Regions from separate parts of the Mesorhizobium sp. L-8-10 genome, predicted to be linked through region 2. Evidence: riboswitches for the same ligand, from Rfam matches in the RefSeq annotation. Region 2 holds a riboswitch; each other region holds the start of a gene.
What was found. A riboswitch is a leader RNA that binds a small molecule or an ion and turns the genes downstream of it on or off. The one in region 2 is predicted to bind thiamine pyrophosphate.

Region 1: linked by a shared signal. The riboswitch ahead of thiC (phosphomethylpyrimidine synthase ThiC) and the one ahead of thiC (phosphomethylpyrimidine synthase ThiC) in region 2 are both predicted to bind thiamine pyrophosphate.
Region 3: linked by a shared signal. The riboswitch ahead of thiB (thiamine ABC transporter substrate binding subunit) and the one ahead of thiC (phosphomethylpyrimidine synthase ThiC) in region 2 are both predicted to bind thiamine pyrophosphate.

The regions. Positions count from the first base shown of each region.
Region 1 covers NZ_AP023263.1:7,548,751-7,552,022, reverse strand. Annotated here, with positions in the region: gene thiC (phosphomethylpyrimidine synthase ThiC) at 1-1,685, opposite strand, end outside; TPP riboswitch at 1,789-1,905, opposite strand; gene queE (7-carboxy-7-deazaguanine synthase QueE) at 2,187-2,924, opposite strand; gene queD (6-carboxytetrahydropterin synthase QueD) at 2,921-3,272, opposite strand, start outside.
Region 2 covers NZ_AP023263.1:7,067,671-7,070,942, forward strand. Annotated here, with positions in the region: gene JN280_RS33020 (D-alanine--D-alanine ligase family protein) at 1-852, opposite strand, end outside; TPP riboswitch at 1,155-1,325, shown strand; gene thiC (phosphomethylpyrimidine synthase ThiC) at 1,445-3,244, shown strand; gene thiO (glycine oxidase ThiO) at 3,241-3,272, shown strand, end outside.
Region 3 covers NZ_AP023263.1:2,518,154-2,521,425, forward strand. Annotated here, with positions in the region: gene thiB (thiamine ABC transporter substrate binding subunit) at 299-1,300, opposite strand; TPP riboswitch at 1,343-1,470, opposite strand; gene JN280_RS11835 (thiamine diphosphokinase) at 1,572-2,219, shown strand; gene JN280_RS11840 (ABC-F family ATP-binding cassette domain-containing protein) at 2,222-3,272, shown strand, end outside.

The sequences.
Region 1 (3,272 bases), 480 kb from region 2:
CAGAATTTCGGCCCGCACATCGAGCAGAAATGCGCCACCTTGTGCGCTTCCTTGGGCAAGGTCTGGTCGTGGAAGGACCGCGCTGTTTCGGGATCGAGCGACAGGTTGAACTGGTCCTCCCAGCGGAACTCGAAGCGCGCGCGGGAAAGGGCGTCATCCCTGACTTTCGCCGCCGGATGCCCCTTCGCCAGGTCGGCGGCGTGTGCTGCGATCTTGTAGGTGATCACGCCAATCTTGACGTCGTTGCGATCGGGAAGGCCGAGATGTTCCTTCGGTGTGACGTAGCAGAGCATGGCGGTGCCGAACCAGCCGATCATGGCGGCGCCGATACCTGAGGTGATGTGGTCGTAACCCGGCGCGATGTCGGTCGTCAGCGGTCCAAGCGTATAGAAAGGCGCCTCGCCGCAGACGGCGAGTTGCTTGTCCATGTTCTCCTTGATCTTGTGCATCGGCACGTGGCCGGGCCCCTCGATCATCACCTGGCAATCCTTGGCCCAGGCGATCTTCGTCAGCTCGCCGAGCGTTTCCAGCTCGGCGAATTGCGCCGCGTCGTTGGCGTCGGCGATCGAGCCGGGACGAAGGCCGTCGCCGAGCGAAAAGGACACGTCATAGGCGCGGCAGATGTCGCAGATTTCGGCGAAATGCTCGTAAAGGAAGCTCTCCCGGTGATGGTGCAGGCACCATTTGGCCATGATCGACCCGCCGCGCGACACGATACCCGTGACCCGGTCGACCGTCAGCGGGATGTAGTGCAGCCGCACGCCTGCGTGGATGGTGAAATAGTCGACGCCCTGTTCGGCCTGTTCGATCAGCGTGTCGCGGTAGACCTCCCAGCTCAGATCCTCGGCGATGCCGTTGACCTTTTCGAGCGCCTGATAGAGAGGCACCGTGCCGATCGGCACCGGCGCATTGCGCACGATCCATTCGCGGATGTTGTGGATGTTGCGACCGGTCGACAGGTCCATCACCGTATCGGCGCCCCAGCGGATCGCCCAGACCATCTTTTCGACCTCCTCGGCCATCGAGGAGGTGACCGCCGAATTTCCGATATTGGCGTTGATCTTCACCAGGAAATTGCGGCCGATGATCATCGGCTCGCTCTCGGGATGATTGATGTTGGCGGGAATGATCGCGCGTCCGCGCGCCACCTCGTCGCGCACGAACTCCGGCGTGACGAAGTCGGGGATCGCCGCGCCGAAGGCTTCGCCGTCGCGCTCAAGCTTGCCGCGCAGGATCTCGCGGCCGAGGTTCTCGCGGATGGCGACGAACTCCATTTCAGGCGTGATGATGCCGGCGCGCGCATAGGCTAGCTGCGTGACCGCCTTGCCTGCCTTGGCCCTGAGCGGCCGATTGCGAATGGGAGATTCCGGCGTCAGGCGCTCGCCCGTGACGAATCCATTGTCTTCCGGCCGGACATGGCGGCCGTCATAGGCTTCGACATCGCCGCGCGCCGTGACCCATTCGTGGCGAAGCCGGGCAAGGCCCTTTTCGATGTTGGTTTCGACAGCAGGGTCCGTATAGGGGCCTGACGGATCGTAGACGGTGATGGGCGGTTCGCCGGCCGTCGGATGGACGGAGATTTCGCGCATCGGCACCCTGATCTGCGGATGGAGGACGCCGGTCTTGTGGATCTTGCGCGAGGCGGGCAGGGGTCCCGTCGATACGGCGGGGGTGAGGGCATTCATCGTGAGGCTCCTTTGCTCATGCATTGGAGACCCAGTTCTGTGCCGGAAGGATGAAAAGACGCTTCTGCCGACCTGCCGAAACAGGACCTCGGGCGTAAACTCCCGCAAAGCGCTTGCACCGTCCCTACGCCAGTATGAACTGGATCAGGTTCAACGGGTCACTGCGCCGCGAAAGCCAGCAGTATCTCAGCCCCTTGCCGGGACTCCCCTGGTGAATGCATCGAATTGAACGGCCCTTCGCTATTTTGTCAAGCGCATTCGTCCCGCAGCGGTGATCGGCGACCAAACAAACCCAGCGGAAAAGCATGGTAGTATCGACAGCAAGTCACGCTCCAGAGGAGCGGTGAAGCGCCCCCAATAAGGCGAGCCCTCATGCGGATTTCGGTGCCTTTTCCAGCACGGTGTTTTCGGGGCTTTCCGGAACGACGCTGCTGCCGCCCAGTTGGGTGAGATTGCTATAGAGGTCTGTCTTGCTCATCGTCGGCAATCCTTCCCCTTCGGCTAGACGCCCCGTTTGTTTCCCCAGAGCAGAACATGAAGCTGCGGCAGTACACGCGCCTCGAACCACATGTCACGGGTCACTTTTTCAACCAGCCATTCCATGCGCCTCATCACACCGGCCATGTCGATGAACGCGTCTTCGTTGCCGGGACGCGGCGGCGTGTGATTGCCGGGCTGCAGATAGACGGGTAATTGCGGGTAGCGCGCCGCGGCGTCTTTGGCATAGGCATAGTCATCTTCGTCGAAGACGACGAGCTTGAGCGCCGTCTGCGGCTTATCCTGCGCCGCCTCTAAGCAGGCGTCGAACGCGGCCCAATCTGTCGTCATTTCACTTGAGGGCGGCTTGGGGCTGAGTACCAGCACGTCGAGATCCGCGAACCATTGCTTAGACACCGAACCTTGGGTTTCCAATGCAAAACGGTACCCCTCACCATGCCCGCGGTCGATCAACTGGCCAAGCGGCTGGATGGCCGGATTGCCGCCCGACAGCGATACCATCACGGGCTGACCGCCGGAAAGTGCAATGACCTTTTGCCAAACCGCGTCGGAAGACATCATCTCCCAATCATGGCGGAAGCGACGGTCCACCGCATGCAGGCTGTCGCACCAGGAACAGCGATAATCGCACCCGCCGGTTCTTACGAACACCGTCGGCAAGCCGATCAGCACGCCTTCGCCCTGAATGGTCGGCCCAAAAATCTCGCTCACCCGGATTCCGGGATGCAACGCGCAAGTCATGGTCGGTATTCCGCCCAGGTTTTCGGCGTCTCGCTCACCCGCACGGCGGAGGTTTCGGGTAGCCGCACCTTGCACCAGTCGTAGAAGTGCCTGGCCAGACATTCCGCTGTGGCATGGTCATGCCCCAGCACGTCGTTAAGATGCCGATGGTCGAACGTCCCATCGATGTAGTGCTTGAACGCCGCCAGATCTTGGTAGTCGCGCACAAAGCCGTGTTCGTCCAGTTCGCCACCTGAAAGCTCCACTACGACGATGTAGTTGTGGCCGTGCAGACGTGCGCACTGATGATCTGGTGGCAAGGAGGTGAGCTGATGCGAGGCCGAGAAGTGGAACTCTTTGGTAATGCGG
Region 2 (3,272 bases):
CATCGTCCGCGCGGCTTCGCCGACTTCGGCCGGGACATCTGCGGGTGCGCGCACGATGGCGCCGTCCGCATCGACATATTTGGCTTCGTAGCTATAGAAGCCGTGCTTTGCGGCCGTGATGATCTCGCCCGGCCTGGAAACTGTCAGGCTGCCGTCGGCCCCCTCGAGCACCGCGCATTCGATCTCGCGCGCCTCGACGAATTCCTCCACCAGAACCTTGTCGTCGTGGCGGAACGCCTCCTTCAACGCGGCCTCGAAGCTTCCGGCGTCGCGCACCTTGCCGACGCCGACCGACGATCCCTGGCGGGCCGGCTTGACGAAGAAGGGGGCGCCGAGTTCCGCAGCGACAGCGTCGAAGGGCACGGCTTCGCCGCGCCGCAGCGTGATCGCCCGCGCGACCGCCACCCCCGCCTCCCGCAACAGCCGTTTCGCCACGTCCTTGTCCATGGCCGCGGCCGAGGCAAGCACCCCGCAGCCGACATAGGCGACGTCGGCGACCTCGGCATAGCCTTGCACGGACCCGTCCTCGCCGAAGGGGCCGTGGAGCACGGGGAAAACGACATCGACCGGCGGGAGAGCGACCGCGTCCCCGCCCGCCGCGACGGCGACCATTCGGCCCTTACCGCCGGGGAGCAAAGCCATGTCGGCGCCTTCTGCCGGCACCTCTGACGGCAGCGCGTCGCCATCCAGTTCGACCAGCCGCCAGCGCCCGTCACGGCCGATGCCGATCGGCACGATCTCGAACCGCGCCTTGTCGATGGCCTTCACCACATTGGCCGCCGACAGCAACGACACCTCATGTTCGGCGGACCGCCCACCAAACAGCACAGCAACTCTGGTCTTCCTGGTCATGCTCATCCTCAGCGGCTCCGCGGCCCAACGGCCTTCGACTTACAGGCGATCGACGATTCTGTCACAGGGCCGCGAAACATCGGCCGTTTCGTGACCGAAGGTCGACGCGGCCGATTTCGTCGCGATCTGGCAGCTTTCTTCAAGCGGTCGGCCCGAAGGTGCCGGCCGCCGCCTGATGTGAGGGGACAGCCCTCGTTGCGCTTGCCCTTCGATCCCGCCTGGCCCCCTTGCCAGGCATCGCTACGCGGGCCGCGCACCCATTTCGCCCCTGTTGACAGCGACGACATTCATCCTCCATGCTGAAAGCTCACCAGGGGGGTCCCGACAAGGGGCTGAGATACTGCTGGCCCTGGAGCGCCGCGCTTCCTTTGGACGCGCAAAGGACGCTCCGAGACTTTGAGTCCGGGCAGCGCAGTGACCCGTTGAACCTGATCCAGTTCATACTGGCGTAGGGACGGTGCGAGGCTTCGCGGGTCGGCTCTCATTCGACCTCGGCATCAGGGCAAAGCCCCGATTCCCCTCGGGCGAAGCGTCACTTCCTCCTTTCGGCACGAACTGGGTCTCCGTTGCAATCGAGCAAAGGAGGCTCGCCATGACTGCCCCAACCGTCACAACGGGCGAACTGCCCGCCTCGCGCAAGATCCACAGAGAAGGCACGCTTCATCCGGACCTGCGCGTTCCGATGCGCGAGATCGCGCTGCATCCGAGCGCCGGCGAGCCGCCGGTCATCGTCTATGATTCGTCCGGTCCCTATACGGATTCCAGCGCGCGAACCGAAATCGAACGTGGCCTTCCGCGATTGCGCGAGGACTGGATCGTGGCACGCCGCGACGTCGAGCGTTACGACGGCCGCATCGTCAAGCCCGAGGACAATGGCTTCGTTTCGGCCGAGCGGCTGACGCCGGAGTTTCCCGTCCGAAACCGGCCACTGAGGGCGACGGGTGGCCGGGCCGTCACGCAGCTCGCCTATGCGCGCGCCGGCATCGTCACGCCGGAGATGGAGTTCGTGGCGATCCGCGAGAATCTCGGCCGCGAGCGGCTGCGCGACAAGGCGGCGCGCGACGGCGAGAGCTTCGGTGCGGCGATCCCCGATTTCGTCACGCCGGAATTCGTGCGCGACGAGATCGCCCGCGGCAGGGCGATCCTTCCGGCCAACATCAATCACCCCGAAAGCGAGCCGATGATCATCGGCCGCAATTTCCTGGTGAAGATCAACGCCAATATCGGCAACTCTGCCGTCACCTCCTCGATGGCCGAGGAGGTGGACAAGATGGTCTGGGCGATCCGCTGGGGCGCCGACACGGTGATGGACCTGTCGACCGGCCGCAACATCCACAACATCCGCGACTGGATCCTGCGCAATGCGCCCGCGCCGATCGGCACCGTGCCGATCTACCAAGCGCTGGAAAAGGTCGGCGGCGTCGCCGAGGCGCTGACCTGGGAGGTGTTCCGCGACACGCTGATCGAACAGGCCGAGCAGGGCGTCGACTATTTCACCATCCATGCCGGCGTGCGGCTGCCCTATGTGCCGCTGACCGCCGACCGCGTCACCGGCATCGTCAGCCGCGGCGGCTCGATCATGGCCAAATGGTGCCTGCACCACCATAAGGAGAGCTTCCTCTACGAGCATTTCGAGGAGATCTGCGACATCTGCCGCGCCTATGACGTCGCCTTCTCGCTGGGCGACGGCCTGCGCCCGGGCTCGATCGCCGACGCCAACGACGCCGCCCAGTTCGCCGAGCTGGAGACGCTGGGCGAGCTTACCCGCATCGCCTGGGCGAAAGACTGCCAGGTCATGATCGAAGGCCCCGGCCATGTGCCGATGCACAAGATCAAGCAGAATATGGACAAGCAGCTCGCCCTCTGCGGCGAGGCGCCGTTCTATACGCTCGGGCCGCTCACCACCGACATTGCGCCGGGTTACGACCACATCACCAGCGGCATCGGCGCCGCCATGATCGGCTGGTTCGGCACCGCCATGCTCTGCTACGTCACGCCCAAGGAGCATCTCGGCCTGCCCGACCGCAACGACGTCAAGACCGGGGTCATCACCTACAAGATCGCCGCCCACGCGGCCGATCTCGCCAAGGGCCACCCGGCGGCGAAGATCCGCGACGACGCGCTGTCGCGGGCGCGCTTCGAATTCCGCTGGGAGGACCAGTTCAACCTGTCGCTCGACCCCGATACGGCGCGCGCCTTCCACGACGAGACGCTGCCCAAGGAAGCGCACAAGCTGGCGCATTTCTGCTCGATGTGCGGGCCGAAATTCTGCTCGATGCGGATCTCGCACGACATCCGCGCCGAGGTGCGCTCGGAAGGCATGGCGGCCATGGCCGAGAAATACCGCGCCGGCGGCGACCTCTACTTGCCGGCGACCGAGCGCGTGCCATGAAGGTAACCGTCAAGGGCGCGGGTGTCGC
Region 3 (3,272 bases), 3.9 Mb from region 2:
TCTGCAACTCTTACCTTCTCCCCTTGTGGGAGAAGGTGGCCTCGCGAAGCGAGGTCGGATGAGGGGTATTCCACGAGGTATGCATGTCCTAGCCGCAAGCGGGGAGAAGACTGCCTGCCGCGATGACGGCACCTGGTCCTGCAGCCTCGACGATTGGCGAAATCGCAGAGGACATCGGTCTTCTCCCCGCTCGCGGGGAGAAGGTGCCGGCAGGCGGATGAGGGGCGGCGCCAAGACTGCAGGTACGCAGAGGATCGCGGCAGGGGGAAGGAGGGCGACATTGTCTGTCGACCGCCTCCTACTTGCTGATCGCCGCCAGCCATTCGTCGATCCAGGCCTTGCGGTTCTTCGCCACCTCCTCGGCGCTGAACAGCAGGGACTTGCCCGGCTGGACGAGCTTGCCGAAGGCCGGGTCGAGCGGCTTGTCAGTCTTTCCGGCGGGCAGCATCCAGTTGGTTTCCGGGATGACGTCCTGGAAGGCGGGGCCGGTCATGAAGGCGAGGAACCTCTGCGACAGCGGGTTCTTCGCGCCGTTGACGGTCGCGCCCGCGACCTCGATCTGCAGATAGTGCCCCTCTTCGAAGGCGGCCGCCTTATAGCGTTCGCTGTTTTCGGCGATCATGTGGTAGGCGGGCGAGGTGGTATAGGAGAGCACCATCGGCGCCTCGCCATTGGTGAGCAGGCCATAGGCCTCGCTCCAGCCGGGCGTGACGGTGAGCACGCGCGGCTTCAGCTTCGCCCAGGCTTCGCCGGCCTTGTCGCCATAGACGGATTTCACCCAGAGCAGCAGCCCGAGGCCGGGCGTCGATGTGCGCGGGTCCTGGATGACGATCTTCTCTCGCGGGTCGCCTTCGACCAGTTCCTCCAGGCTTTTCGGCGGGTTTGCGACCTTGTCGCTGTCATAGACCACGGCGAAGTAGCCGTAGTCGTAGGGGACGAAGACGTCGTCGTTCCAGCCGCCCGGCACGGCGAGCGGGGCAAGGCCGGCGCCGTGCGGCGCGAACAGGCCCGTCGCTTTGGCCTCGGCCGTCAGGTTGGTGTCGAGACCGAGCACGATGTCGGCCCTGGTGGCTCCGCCTTCGAGCTTGACCCGGTTGAGCAGAGCGACGCCGTCGGCCACCGACACGAATTGCAGGTCGCATGCGCATTCTGCTTCGAAGGCTTTCTCCACCTGCGGCCCGGGGCCCCAATCGGCGGTGAAACTCTCATAGGTATAGACGGTAAGCTTGCCTTCGGCCGCCGCCGGCCAGGCCAGCGGCACGAGGGCTGCGGTAAGGATCGACAGGAACTTCACGCGCATCGGCACCTCCTTGCGTCGCGTTGACAGGGAAAAGGCGTCGGATGAGCGAACGCATCTAATCCCTCCGCCGGTACAAGCCGGATCAGGTTCAGCGGGTTGGCAGGGGATTTCGCCCTTTGCCTCTCAGCCGGCTCGCGACCCTTGCGCGACCGGCACCCCGTTAGAGCAAGTCCAGACATAGAGCCGGCGAGGGGACACGGCAAGCGGTTGTTTCAAGTGCTCCGGCGTCACGCCTTTCCCTTTTGCCCGACCCCTGATAGAGGCGGGCGCCATGAGCATCTTCACCATTCTGCTCGGCGGCGACCTGATCCGCACGCCCCGCCTCGACGCCCAAACGGCGGGGGCGCGCGTGATCGCTGCCGATTCCGGCATCCGCCACGCCGACACGCTCGACTTGGCCCCGGAACTCTGGGTGGGCGATTTCGATTCCGTTTCCCTGGCGATGGCGGCAAGCTATCCCGAGGTGCCGCGCAAGGTCTTTCCCTCGGGCAAGGACAAGACCGATGGCGAACTCGCGATCGACGCCGCGCTGTCGCGCGGGGCAACGTCGCTGGTGATCGCCGGGGCTTTCGGCGGCCCCCGCGCCGATCATGCCCAGCTGCATCTGGCGCTCGCCATCCGTCTGGCGGAAGCGGGCGTGCCGGTGCTTCTGACCAGCGGCGCGCAGGAAGGCGTGCCGCTGTTGCCCGGCCGCTCCGCCTTCGACTACGAACCCGGCACGCTGTTCAGCGTGCTGGGGTTCAGCGATCTCTCTGGCCTGACGTTACGCGGCGCGCGCTGGCCCCTCAAGGCGGTCGAGGTGCCGTTCGGCTCGTCGCTGACCGTCTCGAACGAGGTCACAGGTGAGCTCTCCGTCGAACTCGGCTCGGGCCGTGCGCTGCTGCTTGCCCATCCCTTCCCGGATACGAACGCATTCTGACCATGGCGCCACCGCTTCTCCGCCTCGACGATATCAGGCTCACATTCGGCGGCACGCCGCTGCTCGACGGCGCAGCACTCTCGGCCTCGGTCGGTGACAAGATCGCGCTCGTCGGCCGCAACGGTTCCGGCAAGTCGACGCTGCTCAAGATCGCCGCCGGGCTGGCCGAGCCGCAGGATGGCGAGGTCTTCCGCCAGCCTTCGGCGACCGTGCGCTACCTGCCGCAGGCCCCCGACATGGACGATTTCGCAACGGTCCGCGCCTATGTCGAGGCGGGGCTCGGGCCTGCCGACGATCCGCATCGCGTCACCTATCTTCTCGACCATCTCGGTCTCTCCGGCGACGAGCGTCCCGACGATCTTTCCGGCGGCGAGGCAAGGCGGGCCGCGCTCGCCAAGGTGATGGCGCCTGAGCCCGACATATTGCTGCTCGACGAGCCGACCAACCATCTCGACCTGCAGGTGATCGAATGGCTGGAGGAGGAACTCATCCGCTCTTCCTCCGCACTGATCGTCATCTCCCACGACCGGCGGTTCCTGGAGAGGGTGTCGCGCGCCACGGTCTGGCTCGACCGCGGCCAGACGCGGCGCCTCGACAAGGGTTTCGGCCATTTCGAGGAGTGGCGCGACATCCTTCTCGAAGAGGAAGAGCGCGAGCAGCACAAGCTCGGCCGCCAGATCGTCCGCGAGGAGCACTGGCTGCGCTACGGCGTCACAGCGCGCAGGAAGCGCAACATGCGCCGGCTGGGCGAACTGCAGGCGATGCGGCAGCGGTTCCGCAGCCATCGCGGCGCCGAAGGCCTGGCCAACATGGTCGCCAGCGAGGCGGCAGAATCGGGCAAGCTGGTGATCGAGGCCAAGGGCATTTCGAAAAGCTTCGGCGATCTCGTCGTGGTCCGCGATTTCTCGACCCGCATCCAGCGCGGCGATCGCGTCGGCCTGGTCGGGCCCAACGGCGCCGGCAAGACGACGCTGCTCAAGATGCTCACCGGCGCGCTGGCGTCCGATACCGGTACGGTCCGGCTCGGCACCAATCTCGAGATCGCCACGCTCG